One region of the Streptomyces sp. NRRL B-3229 genome, then DNA from elsewhere that is predicted to be linked to it. Evidence: riboswitches for the same ligand, from Rfam matches in the RefSeq annotation. Region 1 holds a riboswitch; each other region holds the start of a gene.

What was found. Region 1 has a riboswitch for thiamine pyrophosphate ahead of thiC (phosphomethylpyrimidine synthase ThiC). Riboswitches for the same ligand answer to the same signal wherever they lie in the genome.
Region 2: it holds a riboswitch for thiamine pyrophosphate, as region 1 does, so the genes downstream of both, thiO (glycine oxidase ThiO) here and thiC (phosphomethylpyrimidine synthase ThiC) in region 1, are expected to answer to the same signal.
Region 3: it holds a riboswitch for thiamine pyrophosphate, as region 1 does, so the genes downstream of both, IF54_RS0107350 (thiamine ABC transporter substrate-binding protein) here and thiC (phosphomethylpyrimidine synthase ThiC) in region 1, are expected to answer to the same signal.

What each region holds. Positions count from the first base shown of each region.
Region 1 covers NZ_JOGP01000009.1:188,667-195,014, reverse strand. The annotation lists partial or broken gene IF54_RS39640 (YibE/F family protein) at 1-1,316, opposite strand, end outside; TPP riboswitch at 1,928-2,117, shown strand; gene thiC (phosphomethylpyrimidine synthase ThiC) at 2,110-3,957, shown strand; gene IF54_RS0117245 (DUF4240 domain-containing protein) at 3,897-4,328, opposite strand; gene IF54_RS0117240 (membrane protein) at 4,461-5,321, opposite strand; gene IF54_RS0117235 (metallophosphoesterase) at 5,515-6,348, opposite strand, start outside.
Region 2 covers NZ_JOGP01000008.1:408,647-414,994, reverse strand. The annotation lists gene IF54_RS0116155 (thiazole synthase) at 1-578, opposite strand, end outside; gene thiS (sulfur carrier protein ThiS) at 582-782, opposite strand; gene thiO (glycine oxidase ThiO) at 779-1,936, opposite strand; TPP riboswitch at 1,934-2,046, opposite strand; gene IF54_RS0116140 (hypothetical protein) at 2,099-2,449, shown strand; gene IF54_RS0116135 (NAD(P)/FAD-dependent oxidoreductase) at 2,482-3,696, shown strand; gene IF54_RS0116130 (Rv2175c family DNA-binding protein) at 3,836-4,207, shown strand; gene thiE (thiamine phosphate synthase) at 4,303-4,953, shown strand; gene metF (methylenetetrahydrofolate reductase [NAD(P)H]) at 5,052-5,975, shown strand; gene IF54_RS0116115 (membrane protein) at 6,032-6,348, shown strand, end outside.
Region 3 covers NZ_JOGP01000004.1:125,489-131,836, reverse strand. The annotation lists gene IF54_RS0107360 (cadmium resistance transporter) at 1-435, shown strand, start outside; gene rlmN (23S rRNA (adenine(2503)-C(2))-methyltransferase RlmN) at 631-1,737, shown strand; TPP riboswitch at 1,761-1,868, shown strand; gene IF54_RS0107350 (thiamine ABC transporter substrate-binding protein) at 1,865-2,938, shown strand; gene IF54_RS0107345 (ABC transporter permease) at 2,971-4,572, shown strand; gene IF54_RS0107340 (ABC transporter ATP-binding protein) at 4,572-5,594, shown strand; gene IF54_RS0107335 (maleylpyruvate isomerase family mycothiol-dependent enzyme) at 5,703-6,348, shown strand, end outside.

The sequences.
Region 1 (6,348 bases):
GCGAGAGCCGTGGTGACCGGAACCGAGGCGACCAGGCCGATCGAGCCGACCAGGGTGCGCACGATCTCCTCCGCCACCAACTCGCTGTTGGCGACAGTGCCCACGCTGGACTGGGCGATCGAGAAGAGCAGCAGCAGCGGCAGTGCGGCACCCGCGTAGGCGAGCACGAGGGTGTTGACGACGGAGGCGATGTGATCGCGGCCGATACGGATACCGGCCCGGTAGAGGCCTCGCCAGCCCATCGCCGGGTTGGCCTCGTGCAGTTCCCACACCGCCGACGTCTGGGTCACCGTCACGTCGTCCAGGACACCGAGCGAGCCGATGATGACGCCGGCGAGAAGCAGACCGCTCATGTCGATCGACGGATACAGCCCGTGGATCAGACCGGTGTTGTCGTCCGTGTTGCCCGTCAGCGCGGCCCAGCCGATGAACTGCGAGCCGAGGACGCCGATCAGCAACAGGGAGATCAGCGTGCCCAGTACCGCCACGGACGTCCGGGCCGACAGACCGTGGCACATGTAGAGGGCGATCAGCATGATGGCGCTGGACCCGACCACCGCCACGACCAGCGGGTTCGAGCCCTGGAGGATCGCGGGCAGCACGAAGAAGTTCAGCAGCAGGAAACTGACGGCCAGGGCGACCAGCGCCATGACACCGCGCAACCGCCCCACGATCACGACGACCAGCGCGAAGATGCCGGCGAGCAGTCCCATCGGGAACCTGCGGTTGACGTCGGCGACCGAGTACTGAAGGTCCCTGGGCGCCGAGGGCTCGTACGCGACCACGACCTTCTCGCCCTCGTGCAGCTGCCGTGACTGGTCCGGCTGGACGATCTCCGTGAAGGTACGGCCCTTGTCGTCGCCGGTGTCGACCCGGATCGTCGCCTTCTTGCAGGTGCCCTTCGCCTGCTGCTCGGCCGAGGAGCCCTCGGCGGTCGAGGTGTCCCCGGTCGGGGTCTCCCCTCCGGCGTTCACCGACTTGCAGCTGACACTCACGACTGTGGTGACCGTGGCCTGCTGGGTCTGCCGGTCGAAACCGACCCCGGTACGTTGGTGCGCCGGGGCGCCACCGGGCCACAGCACCGCGAGTCCGACGACGACAGCCCCGGCGAAGGGGATCAGGATCGCTGCGATGACCTTGCGCAGGTGCTTGGAGACGGGGGTCGCCGGGCCGTGGCTGTGACTGTGGCCGTGAGAGTGACCGCCACCGCCGCCGCCGTTGCCGCCGCCGTTGCCTCCATCGCCTCCGCCGCCGTCCGCGTGGCCGTGCCCGTGGTCGTGTCCGGGCGCGCCGGAATGGTGTCCGTGACCGTCATGGGGGGCGTGGGTGCGGCTGTGGCTGTGGTGCCCCCCGAAGCCCTCTCTTTGGCCGTGCCCGCCCCCGAAGCCCTCGCCCCGGCCGTGACCGCGGTCGCCACCGAAGCCCTCGCCGTGACCTTGCCTGTCCTGGAAACCCTCGCCACGGTCGTGGCCGCCACCGAAGCCTTCGCTGAGGCCGTTGGACCCATACGCGGGGCCAGGCCCCTGCTCCCGGCCGGCCCCCGGCCCGTATCCCTGCGGATAGCCCGGAGCACGCCCAGGACCCGCCTGCCCGGGACTCTGCGCCTGGTCAGGCCCCTGACCAGGCCGCTGGCCAAGCCCCTGGCCAGATCCCTGCCCACGCCCCGGCGCCTGCCCGCGCCCGAAAGCGTCCCAGCCCCCGGAATCGGACGCGCCCATACGACCGTTGGCGTCCGCCGCGTCGCCGCCCGGAGCGCCGCCCGGCCCGCGTCCCGGCCCGTCACCGGGGCCGTTTCCGGAGCCCGGTCGGCGCTGCGGCTCGGGAGGCGGGTACGGAGGCTGATGTGTCGTGGTCACCGCCCGATCATCGCAAGAACGAATGGGGCCCCCTGTTCACCGCGCCCGAATTGACGCTAGCGTGGTGGCACCTTTGTACACGCGGGAGCTCGGAGCACCGGGCTGAGAGGGCGCTGACCTCCGTCCCAGCGATGTTTCACGTGGAACGTCCTCACGCGAGAGTGACGTTCCCCACGAAACGTCGGCAGACGGAAGCCGCTGCGTCGACCGCCGAACCTGTTACCGGGTAATGCCGGCGTAGGGAGTAGGTCTCATGACCATCAAGGACGCACGCACGCCTGCCTCCAACCAGGACGAACCGTCCATTCAGGGTGAAAGCTCGACACAGCACCCCACGCAACCCCCGACGGAGGCCGGGAAGTCCATCGGCTGGCACAAGGCGTACGTCGAGGGCTCGCGCCCCGACCTGCGGGTGCCGGTCCGCCAGGTGCACCTCACCAACGGGCAGTCGGTGACGCTGTACGACACCTCGGGCCCGTACACCGATCCGCTCACCGAGACCGATGTCCGTCGGGGGCTCAACCCGCTCAGGGAGAACTGGATCGTCGCCCGCGGGGACACCGAGGAGTACGCGGGCCGTCCCGTGCGTCCGGAGGACGACGGGATCAAGCACACCTCTCCCCGCGGCGGCAACCTGCGCAACCTCGACGCGGTGTTCCCGGGCCGGCCTCGCCTGCCACGGCGTAGTCGTGACGGCAGCGCGGTCACCCAACTCGCGTACGCCCGCCGGGGGGAGATCACACCGGAGATGGAGTACGTGGCCATCCGGGAGAACGTGGAGCCCGAGGTGGTGCGTGAGGAGATCGCGGCGGGGCGTGCGGTGCTGCCCGCGAACGTCAACCACCCGGAGATCGAGCCGATGATCATCGGCAAGCGGTTCCTGGTGAAGGTCAACGCCAACATCGGCAACTCCGCGGTGACGTCCTCCATCGAGGAGGAGGTCGAGAAGATGACCTGGGCGACCCGTTGGGGCGCCGACACGGTCATGGATCTGTCCACCGGCCGCAACATCCACACCACCCGTGAGTGGGTGCTGCGCAACTCCCCCGTCCCGATCGGCACGGTGCCGCTCTACCAGGCGCTGGAGAAGGTCGACGGCCGGGCCGAGGAGCTGACCTGGGAGATCTACAAGGACACGGTCATCGAGCAGGCCGAGCAGGGCGTGGACTACATGACGGTCCACGCGGGCGTGCGGCTGCCGTACGTACCGCTGACGGCGAACCGCAAGACCGGGATCGTCTCGCGCGGCGGTTCGATCATGGCCGCCTGGTGCCTCGCGCACCACAAGGAGTCGTTCCTCTACGAGAACTTCGAGGAACTGTGCGAGATCCTCGCCGCCTATGACGTCACCTACTCGCTGGGCGACGGTCTGAGGCCGGGATCGATCGCGGACGCCAACGACGAGGCGCAGTTCGCGGAGTTGAGGACGCTCGGGGAACTCAACACGATCGCCAAGCGTTTCAACGTACAGACCATGATCGAGGGCCCGGGACATGTCCCGATGCACAAGATCAAGGAGAACATCGACCTTCAGCAGGAGATCTGCGATGAAGCTCCTTTCTATACGCTCGGTCCGCTGACCACCGACGTCGCTCCTGCGTACGACCACATCACCTCCGGCATCGGCGCGGCGATGATCGCCTGGTGGGGTACGGCGATGCTCTGCTACGTCACGCCCAAGGAGCATCTGGGTCTGCCCAACCGGGAAGACGTCAAGACGGGTGTCATCACCTACAAGATCGCTGCCCACGCGGCGGACCTGGCCAAGGGACATCCCGGGGCGCAGGACTGGGACGACGCCCTGTCCGACGCCCGCTTCGAGTTCCGGTGGGAGGACCAGTTCAACCTCGCCCTGGACCCGGACACGGCTCGTGAGTTCCACGACGAGACCCTCCCGGCGGAGCCGGCCAAGACGGCCCACTTCTGCTCCATGTGCGGACCGAAGTTCTGCTCGATGAAGATCAGCCAGAGCATCAACGAGCGGTTCGGCGGGGCGGCGGCCGAAGGGGCCTCGCCCGAGGAGGTCGCCGAGGGAATGCTTCAGAAATCGAAGGAGTTCGCGGCGAGCGGGAACCGGGTGTACTTGCCGCTGGCGGAGTAGTCCCGCGCCGACAGGACGGTCCGCACCCGCGACTGTGCGGCGTCGCGGGCCGCCCTGTTCGTCGAGTCAGTCGCGCTCCGCGAGGAAGAGTCGTGCCGCCGGGGGAGACGGCGATGCATCTCCTCCAGGTCGTCGAAGTCGAAGTCCCCTCCAGGTGCGTGAGTTCGATGCCCTGCCCGTCGGCCGGCGCAGCCGCCGTCGATCAGACAGGCCGCCGCCCAGGCATCCCAGCGGTACAGAGCGTCGTGCACTTCGTCGAAGCGCTCGGCGTACGCCAGGATCTCCCGTGAGGGGCAGCTGCTGAGGTGGTCCACCAGCGACTCGTCGAAGGACGAGCCCGAGGCGGCCCCGGACGTACGTGCGGATTCGATGAGGGCGGTGGCAGGGGGCGCCCGCGCTTCACCCCGTGTGCCGCCTCACCCCGCATCCGGCTTGCGCTCCCCTTGTGGGCACGTCGTGGGCACGTGCTGGGAACGCAAGCCGAGGGGCTCTGCCGGGCGGTGTCAGTCCGGCTGGTGTTCCGGCCCCCCGAAGTCCGGGCTCGTGTAGTCCGGGCTGGTGAAGCTCGGGCGGGCACCGGAGGCTCCGTCGTCCGGGCTGCTGAACCCGGGGCGGTCGTAGCCCAGGCTGGGCATGCGGCTGGTCGGGGCCGGCGGTGCCGTGTGGTGCAGTGAGGCGGAGCCGGGGTCGGCCAGGGCATCTCTGAGGAAGGGCAGCAGGCCGCGTTCCAGCAGGGCCTCCCGCCAGGCGTCCTTGGCCCGTGCCACCTCCCCGGTGAGTTCGCCGTACGCCGTGTCGGGCGAGGGGCGGTTGCGCAGGGCGGTGATCAGCAGGCCGCCCGCGGCGACCAGGATCGCGGCCGCGGTCAGAGCGCCGAACACCCATCCGATGGTGATCATGGCGTGGGCGAACGCCGGCGGCGGGCTGAGCATCTGGAGGATGTAGCCCACGAGCAGGAAGATCGCCGCGGCTATCCCGGCGAGAACGGGCGTCAGAACGGCGGCGACGGCGACGGCGCCCGCACCGGCGGTCTCGGCGACCTCTCCCATGGTGGTGGCGAGCCCCATCGCACCGCTGCCCGACTCGGCGGGGCCGGGTTCGTGCACGGACGACAGGGTGGACGGCGCCGGGCGGCGCTGTTCCTCGCGGACCTTCACGTAGTGCTGGTACTCGGTCGCCGCGGCCGCCGTGATGATCGCGGTGGCGTTCAGCGCCATGGTGCGCAGCTGTTCGGGATTCAGCCGCTGTCCGACAGCGGCCAGTTCGGGACGGTGTGGTGCGGAGCGCAGCGCCTCATCGAGGATCCGCTCGTACTCCTGGCGGTCCTCGCTGTGCAGGTGCTGCGGAACGCTGTTCATGTGCATCCCCCGATGCTCCGTAGGGCTTGGGGCTCGCATGCCAACGAGCCGTCGGGCAGAAACGGAGGGGAGCCTGCTACGGATAACCAGATGGTAGAGCTGCTACGGCACAGGGTGACAGGGGGTTTCCAGAAATTGGCCCCTGGCCTGCGCGGTCTCCGGTCACTCCACCAGGGGGCAACGACTGCCCCGTGAACCGTCAGATGTCCAGGGGAAGTTGCTGGACCAGCAGTTTTCCGGCCATGGTCACTCCGCCGTCCATCGCGATGGCGAGTCCGTCGGCGTAGACGTGCGGTCCCTCGACCACCGGGCCGGAATCGTCCTCACCCTCTTCGGAGCCCACTTCGCCGAGCAGATAGGGGATCGGGCTGTGGCCGTGCACGATACGGACACCGCCGTAGGTGTCGAGCAGCGAGCGCACATGGTCTGCGCCGCCCTCGTCGCGGAAGGAGAAGCGCTTGGTGAACTTGCGGAACAGGTCCCACACCTCGTCCGCGTCGTTGCGCGTGATCGTCTCGCGGACGGTGTCGTTGACCGCCTCGATCGAGTCGCCGTAGTCGAGGTACGCGGTGGTGTCGGAGTGGACGAGGAGGTGGCCGTCGACCTCCTCGACCGCGTCGAGGCGGGACATCCACTGGAGGTGATGGTCCTGGAGGCGGTCCATGTCGGTCTTCTGGCCGCCGTTGAGCAGCCAGGCCGCCTGGAAGGTGGCGGTGCCCGCGCCGGAGTTGACGGGGGTGTCGCCGAACCGCTTGGCGCCGAGGAGCAGCAGCTCGTGGTTGCCCATCAGGGCCTTGCAGTAGCCGCCGGCCGCGGCGGCCTCCGCGGACAGCCGCATCACGAGGTCGATGACGCCGATTCCGTCGGGTCCGCGGTCGGTGAAGTCGCCGAGGAACCACAGCCGGGCGGTGCCCGCGCACCAGTTGCCCGCCGCGTCGACGAGACCCTTCTCGTGGAGTGCGGCCATCAGTTCGTCCAGGTAACCGTGGACGTCACCGACGACGAACAGCGGACCGGGGCCGTCCGCCGCGAG
Region 2 (6,348 bases), on a different contig from region 1:
GCGTCGGACGCCGTACCCGCCCCCGCGTCCAGGATCACCGGCACCCGCGCGTGCTCGACGATCAGCTGGAAGTTGTGCGGGTTGCGGATGCCGAGCCCGGAGCCGATCGGGGAGCCCAGCGGCATGATCGCCGCGCAGCCCACGTCCTCCAGCCGGCGCGCCAGCACCGGGTCGTCGTTCGTGTACGGCAGCACCGTGAAGCCGTCGTCGACCAGGGTCTCCGCCGCGTCCAGCAGCTCCACGCCGTCCGGGAGCAGGGTCCGCTCGTCGGCGATGACCTCCAGCTTGATCAGGTCGGTGCCGAGCGCCTCGCGCGCGAGACGGGCCGTGAGGACGGCCTCGCCGGCCGTGAAGCAGCCCGCCGTGTTGGGCAGCACCCGGATGCCGAGCCGCTCCAGGACGGACAGCACGGAGCCGTGCACCGACGGATTCACCCGCCGCATCGCGACCGTCGTGAGCTCGGTCCCGGAGGCGACCAGCGCCCGCTCCAGGACGTCCAGGCTGGGCGCCCCGCCCGTGCCCATGATCAGCCGGGACGAGAACGGCGTACCGCCGATGACGAAGGGATCGTCGGCCATGGGTCAGCCTCCTTGGACGGCGGTGAGGACTTCCACGCGGTCACCCTCGGCGAGGGGCGTCGAGGGCCACTGCGTGCGCGGCACGACGGTCTCGTTGACCGCGGCGGCGACCCCGGAGGGCGCCGCGGTCAGGGCCCGTACGACGGTGTCGAGAGCCGTACCGGGAGCGAACCGGCGCGGCTCCCCGTTGACGGAGATGTTCATGCCGGCTGCTCCACCCGCCGAAGGAACCGACCCGGGGTGAACGGACGGGCCACCTCCGGGAGTTCACCGGTCGCAAGGACATGGGCCATCGCGTCCCCGGTGACCGGGGTCAGCAGCACGCCGTTGCGGTAGTGCCCGGTGGCGAGCAGCAGGCCGGGCAGGTCCGTCGGGCCGAGCAGGGGAGCGTTGTCGGGGGAGCCCGGGCGCAGTCCCGCGCGGGTCTCCGTCAGCGGCAGCTCGGTGATGCCGGGGACCAGTTCGTGCGCGTCCCGCAGCAGTTCGTACACCCCGCCCGCGGTCACCGTGGTGTCCCAGCCCAGCTCCTCGCTGGTCGCGCCGATCACCAGCTCGCCGTTCTCGCGCGGCACGAGGTAGACATGGCTGCCGCGCACGACGGCCCGCACGGTACGGCTCAGGAAGGGCGCGTACCGGGGTGGCACGGTCAGGCGCAGCACCTGGCCCTTCACCGGCCGCACCGGGGGCAGGACGGCCTCGGGGACCCCGTCCAGACGGCCGCTCAGGCTCCCGGCGGCGAGCACGACCTGGCCCGCGTCCAGTGCGCCGCCGTCCGTCGTGGTGATCCCGGCGGCCCGGTCCCGGACGATCCGCAGGCGCTCCGCCCACACGCGGTGGAACACCACACCGGCCCGCTCGCACGCGGCCAGCAACGCGCGCGTGAGGCGGCGCGGATCGATCTGGTGGTCACCGTCCACCCGCAGCCCGCCCCGCACCCCCGGTGCGAGCATCGGCTCCAGGCGGCGGCACTCGCGCCCCGACAGCCACTCCGACTCCAGGCCCGACTGCCGCTGGAGCGCGTGCAGTTCGCGCAGATGGGCGCGGTCGTCGGCGTCCAGGGCCACGGCCAGCGTGCCGCACCTGCGGTAGCCGAGGTCGTGGCCGGTCAGCTCGGTGAGCTCGGCCGCGAAGTCGGGGTAGCGGTGGGCCGAGGCGAGGTTCAGGCCGAGCAGTGTCTGCTCGCCGTAGTGCAGTTCGGTGACCGCGGCCAGCATCCCGGCGGCCACCTGGGCGGCCCCGCCGCCCGGTTCCGGGTCCGCCACGGCCGTGCGGAGACCGCGCTGCGCGGCCCGCCAGGCCGTGACCAGGCCGATGATGCCGCCCCCGACGACGAGGACGTCTGACGTACGTGAGGACATGGGCGTCCAGCCCCTCCCTTCGCCGGCATGACCCGGATCAGGTTCGTACGGTCGGAGGCCGGCCAGCCTCCCTCTCAGCCCGGTGCGTCCGGGCTCCCGCGAGTGCTCTACGTTGGCCACCCTAGCCCGACCCCGTACGTCTCAGTAAGGGAGCCTCTCTCCGTGGCACGCTCGCTCGACAACCTCGTCCTCGCCCCGGTCGCCGACCAGGCCCCAGGTCAGGTGGGCACCGGCACCCGGTTCACGTACCACGAGAAGGACGGGGAGATCTGGGCCGAGTACGCCGGCGGTGACGTGGTCCGCGGGCATCTGGTCGGCACGCGCGCGGGAGACCGCCTCGACTTCCGCTACGTCCAGCTCAAGCACGACGGGACGACGTCCTCCGGCCACTGCGTCTCCATGGTCGTCGACCTGCCCGACGGCAGGGTGCGGCTGGAGGAGACTTGGCAGTGGGAGTCGCAGTCCGGCAGCGGGACCAGCATTGTGGAGCAGCTCACTCGGCACGACTCCTGACTGACTGAACGTCAGGTGGCTAGGGTGATCAAATGACCGAGCAGACACAGGCGCAGCAGCGGGTGGTCGTGGTCGGGGCGGGCATGGCCGGCGTGCAGACCGCGGTCGCCCTGCGCGAACGGGGCTTCCAGGGCACCGTCACGGTGATCGGCGCGGAGCCCCACCAGCCCTACGACCGACCGCCGCTCTCCAAGGCGGTCCTGCTGGGCAAGGCCGAGGGCTCCGCCTTCGACGTGGACTTCGAGGCCCTCGGCATCGAACTGCGGCTCGGCCGCGAGGCGCTGGGCGTGCGCCCGGACGCGCACGAGCTGGACACCGAGGCCGGGCCCGTGCCGTACGACGTCCTGGTCCTCGCCACCGGCGCCGAGCCGATCCGGCTGCCCGGCACCGAGGGCGTGCCCGGCGTGCATCTGCTGCGCACCCTGGACGACGCCGAACGCCTGCGCCCGGTGCTCGCCCGGCAGCACGACATCGTGGTCGTCGGCGCGGGCTGGATCGGCGCCGAGTTCGCCACCGCCGCGCGCGAGGCGGGCTGCGCGGTCACGGTCGTGGAAGCCGCCGACCGGCCGCTCGCCGGCGCGCTGCCCGCGGAGGTGGCCGCCCCGATGACGTCCTGGTACGCCGACGCGGGCGCCGATCTGCGCACCCACGCGCGCGTGGTGCGCGTCGAGCCCGGCGAGGTCGTCCTGGACGACGGATCCCGGGTGCCCGCGGGCGCGGTCGTGGTCGGTATCGGCGCCAGGCCCGCCACGGCCTGGCTCGCCGGTTCCGGCATCGAGCTCGGCGCGCACGGCGAGGTCGTCGCCGACGAACGGCTGCACACCTCCGCGCCGGACGTCTACGCGGTCGGCGACTGCGCCTCCTTCCCCTCGCGGCGCTACGGCGAACGGCTGATGGTCCACCACTGGGACAACGCCCTTCAGGGACCTCGCACGGTCGCCGCGGCCGTCCTGGGCGAGACCTCCGCGGTCTACGACCCGGTCCCGTACTTCTGGTCCGAGCAGTTCGGCCGCTTCGTGCAGTACGCCGGCCACCACACGTCCGCCGACACGACCCTGTGGCGCGGTGAGCCGTCCGGCCCCGCCTGGTCGGTGTGCTGGCTCAGGGACAACCGCCTGGTCGCCCTCCTGGCGGTCGGCCGCCCCCGCGACCTGGCGCAGGGCCGCCGCCTGATCGACGCGGGCACCGAGATGGACCCGGACCTGCTGGCGGACCCGGCGAGGCCGCTGAAGGCGGCGGCGAGGTAGCCGGCCTGCCGGACCCCGGCCCGGGAGGGGGCGGGAGCTCGTTCGGGAGCTCTCGGTGGCACCCGGCATCTCGCCCTGTGTCCCCCGCCGGAGGCGCCCCGGCTTCCGACTGTCAGTGCGGGATGGCACGCTTAATCCCGTGACCGAGATTGACGCAAAGATCGATGCACTCGTCCCCGCCTGGCTCACCCTCCCCGACATCGCGGAGCTGCTCGACGTCGAGGTGACGCGGGTGCGGCAGCTGGTCAAGGAGGGCCAGCTCATCGCCGTACGCCGTGGCGAGAACCGCGCGCTGCACGTCCCCGCCGCCTTCATCGACGGGGCCGAGCAGAAGGTGGTCAAGGGGCTGGCCGGGACCCTGACGCTCCTGAGGGACGACGGCTTCACCGACGAAGAGATGCTGGAGTGGCTCTTCACCCCCGACGAGAGCCTGCCCGGCACCCCCGCGCAGGCCCTGAGCGAGAATCGCGGCACGGAGGTGAAGCGCCGGGCCCAGGCGCTCGCCGTCTGACCTGACAGCACCGGCGTACGGGCCGGGCCCGCACAGAGGCCGCGGCCGCGGTCGAGCACGGCCCGTACACCGCCGAATCCCGGGGGAGTTCCCGCATGCCCGACACCGCCCGCACCCGGCTCGCCGACGCCCGTGTCTACCTGTGCACGGACGCCCGCAAGCGCCAGGGCGACCTTCCCGAGTTCCTGGACGCCGTCCTGGCCGGCGGCGTCGACATCGTGCAGTTGCGGGACAAGGGCATGGAGGCGGCCGAGGAACTGGAGCACCTGACGGTCCTCGCCGAGGCCTGCGCCCGCCACGGCAGGATGCTCGCGGTCAACGACCGGGCCGACGTGGCCCACGCGGCCGCCGCCGACGTCCTCCACCTGGGCCAGGGCGACCTCCCCGTCCCCGCCGCCCGGGCGATCCTCGGCGACGACGTCCTGATAGGCCGCTCCACCCACGCGGAGGCGGAGGCCGCCGCGGCCGCGGTGCAGGAGGGTGTGGACTACTTCTGCACCGGCCCGTGCTGGCCGACCCCCACCAAGCCCGGCCGGCACGCCCCCGGCCTGGACCTGGTCCGGTACACCGCGGCCCTGGGCACCGACCGTCCCTGGTTCGCCATCGGAGGCATCGACCTCGGCAACCTCGACGAGGTCCTGGAGGCCGGGGCCCGCCGGGTCGTGGTCGTCCGGGCGATCACCGAGGCGGACGACCCCGGCGCGGCCGCCGCGGAGTTCGCGAAGCGGGTCCGGCACGCGTTGTAACCGCTCCAGGTGTCCGAGGGATGGACAACAAGTCGACAATCCGGGCAAATTTCCCGGATCAGGTTGGGTGGTCGCCGCCCCCTGACTAACCTTCCGGTATGGCCCTCGGAACCGCATCCACCAGGACTGACCGCGCACGCACCGTGCGCGACATGCTCGCCACGGGCAAGACGACGTACTCCTTCGAGTTCTCGGCGCCCAAGACTCCCAAGGGTGAGCGAAACCTGTGGAGCGCGCTCAGGAGGGTCGAGGCGGTCGCCCCGGACTTCGTCTCCGTGACGTACGGCGCCGGCGGGTCCACCCGCGCGGGCACCGTCAAGGAGACCGAGCAGATCGTCGCGGACACCACCCTGACCCCGGTCGCCCACCTCACCGCGGTCAACCACTCCATCGCCGAACTCCGCAACATCATCGGCCAGTACGCCGACGCCGGGATCCGCAACATGCTCGCCGTGCGCGGCGACCCGCCCGGCGACCCCATGGGCGACTGGCTGGCCCACCCGCAGGGCCTGACCTACGCGGCCGAACTCGTCCAGCTCATCAAGGAGTCGGGCGACTTCTGTGTCGGCGTGGCCGCCTTCCCGGAGATGCACCCGCGCTCCGCGGACTGGGACACCGACGTCTCCCACTTCGTCGACAAGTGCCGCGCGGGCGCCGACTACGCCATCACCCAGATGTTCTTCCAGCCGGAGTCCTATCTGCGGCTGCGTGACCGAGTCGACGCCGCCGGCTGCCCGACCCCCGTCATTCCGGAGATCATGCCCGTGACCAGCGTGCGAATGCTGGAGCGGCTCCCGCAGCTCAGTAACGCGATCATCCCCTCCGCCCTGAAAGAGCGGATCCTCACAGCACAGGACGATCCGACCGCTGTACGCTCAATCGGAATCGAGTTCGCCACGGAGTTCTGCGCGCGACTGCTGTCCGAGGGAGTGCCCGGACTGCACTTCATCACGCTCAACAACTCCACGGCATCGCTGGAAATCTACGAAAACCTGGGCCTGCACCACCGACCGCAGGCCTAGACCGGCCGCACGGACATACGACACACTGCGTAGCGGTCACTGGGAGAGGGGCGTACATGGGCTGGACGGTCCTCTACATCGCGTTCGGATTCGTCGCGTTGTGGCTGCTCGGCGAAGTGCTGTTGCAGTACAAGGCGCGGCTGCGCTGGCGGGTGCTCGCCTTCGTCGGCTTCCTGGGCGTGGTCGCCGGCGTGCTGATCTCGCAGGTGGTCGTCATCGGCCTCGGCGCGATCGCCTTCGCGGTCGGCCAGACCTACGTCACCCTGTCGTTCCGGCGCGGCTTCGAGCAGGGCTGGGCGGTCAACCCGCCGGCCGCGCTGGAGAGTCTGACCGGCGGCAAGAAGACCCGCCGGGAGCGCGGCCGCGAGGAGGC
Region 3 (6,348 bases), on a different contig from region 1:
ACCAATATCGACGACATCCTGGTCCTGGCGCTGTTCTTCGCTCAGGGTGCCGGACACCGCGGGTCGACACGCCGTGTGGTTGTCGGCCAGTACCTCGGGTTCGTAGCGATCCTCGCCGTCTCCGTCGCCGCCGCGTTCGGCGCGACGTTCCTGCCGGAGAGCGCGATTCCTTACCTGGGCCTGCTTCCGCTGGCTCTCGGCATCAAGGCCGCGTGGCAGGCATGGCGCCACCGCGGGGAGGACGACGAGGAGGATGCGAGGGAAGGCGGTCCCAAGCCACTGGAGGTGGCCGCGGTGACCTTCGCCAACGGCGGCGACAACATCGGTGTCTACGTCCCTTGGGTCGCAGCACCTCGTAGCGTGCGACGTAGCCGTCGAGGGCTTCCTGCACAGAGCAGTCGAGGTGATCACGCAGCGTCCTCAGGCCGAGGATGATCCGGTCGGCGACGATCCTGTCGTCGGCCATGCCTGCATCCGTCTCGCAGTTGCCGAGCCGGGCCAACGCGTAATCCCGCACTATCTCTGGGCCGTCCGAAGTCGGCCAACGTCGACAGTCGGTACCCACGGGTGACCACCCCCACCCCGGTCCGGCCCGGGTACCGGGCGAGGATCTGCGACACTGGACGGGTTATGCCGAAGCCCGGAGAACTCACTTTCGTCGCCCCCCGCGGAGCCAAGAAGCCGCCGCGGCATCTCGCTGACCTCACTCCTGCCGAGCGCAAGGAGGTGGTGGCCGGGATCGGGGAGAAGCCTTTTCGAGCCAAGCAGCTCTCGCAGCACTACTTCGCGCGGTACGCGCACGACCCCGCGGAGTGGACCGACATCCCCGCCGGTTCGCGCGAGAAGCTCCAGGAGGCGCTGCTTCCGGAGCTCATGACCGTCGTACGGCATCTGTCGACCGACCAGGGGACCACGCGCAAGACGCTGTGGCGGCTGTTCGACGGGACGCTCGTGGAGTCGGTGCTGATGCGGTACCCGGACCGGGTGACCATGTGCATCAGCTCGCAGGCCGGCTGCGGGATGAACTGTCCCTTCTGCGCCACCGGCCAGGCGGGTCTTGACCGGAACCTGTCCACCGCCGAGATCGTGCACCAGATCGTCGACGGGATGCGGGCGCTCCGGGACGGGGAGGTGCCGGGCGGACCCGCGCGGCTCTCCAACATCGTCTTCATGGGCATGGGCGAGCCGCTCGCCAACTACAAGCGGGTGACGCAGTCCATCCGCGCGCTCACCGACCCCGCCCCCGACGGGCTCGGACTCTCGCAGCGCGGCATCACCGTGTCCACCGTGGGGCTCGTGCCCGCCATTCACCGGTTCGCCGACGAAGGGTTCAAGTGCCGGCTCGCCATCTCCCTGCACGCTCCTGACGACGAGCTGCGCGACACCCTCGTCCCCGTGAACACGCGGTGGAAGGTGCGCGAGGTCCTCGACGCCGGGTTCGAGTACGTCGAGAAGAGCGGGCGCCGGCTCTCCATCGAGTACGCCCTCATCCGGGACATCAACGACCAGGCCTGGCGTGGTGACCGGCTCGGGCGGCTGCTCAGGGGCAAGCCCGTGCACGTGAACCTGATTCCGCTGAACCCGACCCCGGGCTCCAAGTGGACCGCCTCGCGGCCCGAGGACGAGAAGGCCTTCGTCGAGGCCATCGCCGCGCACGGCGTGCCGGTGACCGTCCGGGACACCCGTGGCCAGGAGATCGACGGGGCCTGTGGCCAGCTCGCGGCCACCGAGCGGTAGTCTGGCGACTGTACGTACACCTTCATATCCGACAGGGGAGCGCCACAGCGCTGAGAGTGCGGCAATCGGGCCGCAGACCCTCTGAACCTCGCCCAGGTCATTCTGGGTAGGAAGTTCGGTCATCACCGTGAACAACAAGAAGCTTTTCGCTGCCGTCGTCGGCCTCGGTCTCGTCACGCTGTCCGCGTGCGGGTCCTCGTCCTCCTCCGACTCCGGCAGCACCGGCTCCAAGACCGTCACCCTCGTCAGCCACGACTCCTGGGCCGTCTCCAAGGGCGTCCTCGCCGACTTCGAGAAGAAGTCCGGCTACAAGGTGAAGGTCCTGGAGGACGGCGACGCCGGGCAGGCCGTCAACAAGGCCATCCTCACCAAGGACAACCCGCAGGGAGACGTCTTCTTCGGCGTCGACAACACCCTGCTCTCCCGCGCGCTCGACAACGGCCTCTTCCAGTCGTACGAGGCGAAGGGCGCCGGCACCATCCAGGCCGGGTACCGCGTCGACGGGGACAAGGTCACGCCCATCGACACCGGCGACATCTGCGTCAACTACGACAAGGCGTGGTTCAGCAAGCACAAGCTCCAGCCGCCAATGTCGTACGACGATCTGATCAAGCCCGCCTACAAGAACCTCCTCGTCACGGAGAACGCCTCCACCTCCTCGCCGGGCCTCGGCTTCCTTCTCGGGTCCGCCGCGAAGTACGGGGACGCCGGCTGGCAGGGCTACTGGAAGAAGCTCAAGGCCAACGGCGTCAAGGTCGTCGACGGCTGGGAGCAGGCCTACAACGAGGAGTTCTCCGGGTCGGCCGGCGGCAAGAAGGCCAAGGCCGACCGGCCGCTCGTCGTCTCCTACGCCTCCTCGCCGCCCGCCGAGGTGATCTACGCCGACCCGAAGCCGGCCACCGCGCCCACCGGGGTCGCCGACGGTACCTGCTTCCGGCAGATCGAGTACGCGGGGCTGCTCAGCAACGCCAAGAACACCAAGGGCGGCAAGGCGTTCCTGGACTTCCTGCTCACCAAGGAGTTCCAGCAGGACATGCCGCTCAACATGTTCGTCTACCCGGTGGTGCAGGGCGCCCAGGTGCCGGCCGAGTTCACGAAGTACGGTCCGCAGGCCAAGGATCCCGAGACCATGGACCCGGCCAAGATCGCCGAACACCGTGACGACTGGGTCAAGTCGTGGACCTCGCTCGTCCTCAAGTGAGCCGTAGGGGCGCGGCGGCACGGCTCGGCCTGATGGCCGCGCCCGTCGCGTTCTTCGCCGTCTTCTTCGCCTGGCCTGTCGCCGCGATCGTCAAGCGTGGCCTCGACACGGACGGGAACTGGCAGTTCGGCCGGATCACCGACGTCCTCGGCCAGCCGGACATCCGGCACGTCCTGTGGTTCACCACCTGGCAGGCGCTCGTCTCCACCGCGCTCACGCTGCTGGTCGCGCTCCCCGGCGCATACGTCTTCGCGCGCTTCGACTTCCCCGGCAAGCAGATCCTGCGGGCCGTGGTCACCGTGCCCTTCGTGCTGCCGACGGTCGTGGTCGGTACGGCGTTCCTGGCGCTGGTCGGCCGGGGCGGGCTGCTGGACGAGTGGTGGGGCGTACGGCTGGACACCACGGTGTGGGCGATCCTGCTCGCGCACGTCTTCTTCAACTACGCGGTCGTCGTACGGACCGTGGGTGGACTGTGGGCGCAGTTGGACCCCCGGCAGGAGGAGGCCGCGCGGATGCTGGGCGCCTCCCGGCTCACCGCCTGGCGCAAGGTCACCCTCCCCGCGCTCGGGCCCGCCGTGGCCGCCGCCGCGCTGATGGTCTTCCTGTTCACCTTCACCTCCTTCGGTGTGGTCCAGATCCTCGGCGGCCCGACCTTCTCCACCCTCGAAGTCGAGATCTACCGCCAGACCTCCGAGATCTTCGACCTCTCCACGGCCGCCGTGCTGACGATCATCCAGTTCGTGGCCGTGGGCGCGGTCCTCGCCCTGCACGCGTGGACCGTACGGCGCAGGGAGAGCGCGCTCCGGCTCGTGGACGCGTCCGTCACCGCCCGGCGCCCGCGCGGCGCAGGGGAGTGGGGGCTGCTGGCCGGGGTCCTCGCGGTCGTCGCCGTCCTCCTGGTCCTGCCGCTCGCCGTGCTGGTGCAACGCTCCCTCGGCGCACCCGACTTCGGCTACTACCGGGCGCTGACCCACAGCGACGGCGGGGTCTTCCTCGTCGCGCCGATCGAGGCGATCGGGAACTCGCTGGAGTACGCCCTCGCCGCGACCGCCATCGCGGTGCTGATCGGAGGGCTCGCGGCGGCCGCCCTGACGCGACGGGACGCGGGGCGGTGGGTACGGGGCTTCGACGCGCTGCTGATGCTGCCGCTCGGGGTGTCCGCGGTGACCGTCGGCTTCGGGTTCCTGATCTCCCTCGACGAGCCGCCGCTGGACCTCAGACAGTCCTGGATCCTGGTGCCGCTCGCGCAGGCGCTGGTCGGGGTGCCGTTCGTCGTCCGGACCATGCTGCCCGTGCTGCGGGCCGTGGACCACCGGCTGCGGGAGGCGGCGGCCGTGCTCGGGGCCTCGCCCTGGCGGGTGTGGCGGGAGGTCGACCTGCCCATGGTGCGGCGGGCGCTGCTGATCGCGGCGGGGTTCGCGTTCGCCGTGTCGCTGGGCGAGTTCGGGGCGACCGTCTTCATCGCCCGGCCCGACAACCCGACGCTGCCGGTCGCCGTGGCCCGGCTGCTGGGCCGCGCCGGTGACCTCAACTACGGCCAGGCGATGGCCCTTTCGACCATCCTGATGATCGTGTGCGCGGTGGCGCTGCTGGTCCTCGAACGGCTGCGGACCGACCGGACCGGGGAGTTCTGATGCTGCTGAGCCTTGCGGACGCGACGGTACGGTTCGGCGGGCGGGCCGTGCTCGACGGGGTCGGGCTCGAGGTCGCCGAGCACGAGGTCGTGTGCGTGCTGGGACCGAGCGGCAGCGGCAAGTCGACGTTGCTGCGGGCGGTGGCCGGCCTGCAACCGCTCGACGCGGGGCGGGTGTTGCTCGACGGGCGGGACCAGGCCGGGGTGCCCGCGCACCGGCGCGGGGTGGGGCTGATGTTCCAGGACCACCAGCTGTTCCCGCAGCGGGACGTGGGCGCCAACGTGGCCTTCGGACTCCGGATGCATGACGTCCCGAAGGCCCAGCAGGGCGAGCGCGTACGGGAGTTGCTCGACCTCGTCGGTCTGCCGGGCGCCTCCCGCCGGGCCGTCGCCTCGCTCTCCGGCGGTGAGCAGCAGCGGGTCGCGCTGGCCCGGGCGCTCGCCCCCCGGCCCCGGCTGCTGATGCTCGACGAGCCGCTCGGGCAGCTGGACCGTTCGCTGCGGGAGCGGCTCGTCGTCGAACTGCGCGAGCTGTTCGGGCGGTTGGGCACCACGGTGCTCGCGGTCACCCACGACCAGAGCGAGGCCTTCGCCCTCGCCGACCGGGTGGTGGTGATGCGGGACGGGCGGATCGCCCAGTCCGGTACGCCGCTCGAGGTGTGGCAGCGGCCGGTGGACGAGTTCGTGGCCCGTTTCCTCGGCTTCGAGAACGTGGTGGAGGGGACCGTGACCGGCGAGGCGGCGGACACGGTGTGGGGCAAGGTCCCGGTGCCGCCAGGGGCCGCGCAGGGAGTCCGGAGCGTGCTGGTGCGGCCCGCGGGTGTGCGACTGGTGCCGGCCGACGAGGGGCTCCCCTGCACGGTCGCCGCACGCACCTTCAAGGGCACCCATGTCGCCGTGCACCTGCAACCCACGGACGACGGACCCCGATTGGAGGCCGCGTGCGCCCTGCGCGAGGCGCCGGAGGTCGGGGACGCGGTGGGGGTGGGCTTCGACGCGGGGGAGATCGTCGTGCTGGGGTGAACCTGGCCGATCGGTGTGCTGGGTCCAGGTGGCCGGAGCCGTCGTGCCGGGCCGACGCGGCTGAAATTGTCGCGCACGGCCCGCGCGAGCGGACATAGGGTGCCCGGCATGACGCTGCTCGCACACGACCGCTACTGCGACGAGATCGCCCACCAGGTGGGTCTGTTGCGGGCCGTGGTGACCTCCGGGGCCGATCTGTCGGTGACCGTGCCGACGTGTCCGGACTGGTCCTTGGAGCGGCTGGTGCGGCACACCGGGGGTGCCCTGCGCTGGGCGGAGCTGATGGTGCGGACCCGGGCCCGGGAGGAAGTGCCCGAGGACCAGGTGCCGTTGGGGGAGGGGCCCGAGGACGCGGGTGACCTCGACGCGTGGCTCGCCGAGACCGGTGACGCACTCGTCGCCACACTGCGGGAGGCCGGGCCGGACACCGAGGTGTGGTCCTGGGCCGGGGTTCCGAGCTCCGGGTTCTGGGCCCGGCGGATGGTCCACGAGCTGACCGTCCACCGCGCCGACGCCACGCTCGCCGCCGGTCGGCCCTACGAGGTCGCCCCGGAGATCGCCGCCGACGCCATCGACGAGTGGCTACAGATCGTGGCGTTCGCGCAGCGGACCATGCCGGACGACGAGTCTCGGGAGCTGCGGGGCCCGGGGCGCAGCATCCATCTGCACGCCACCGACACGGGCGCGGAGCTGAACGCGGAGTGGCTGATCCGGTTCACCGAGGACGTCATCGACTGGCGCCGCGGGCACGAGA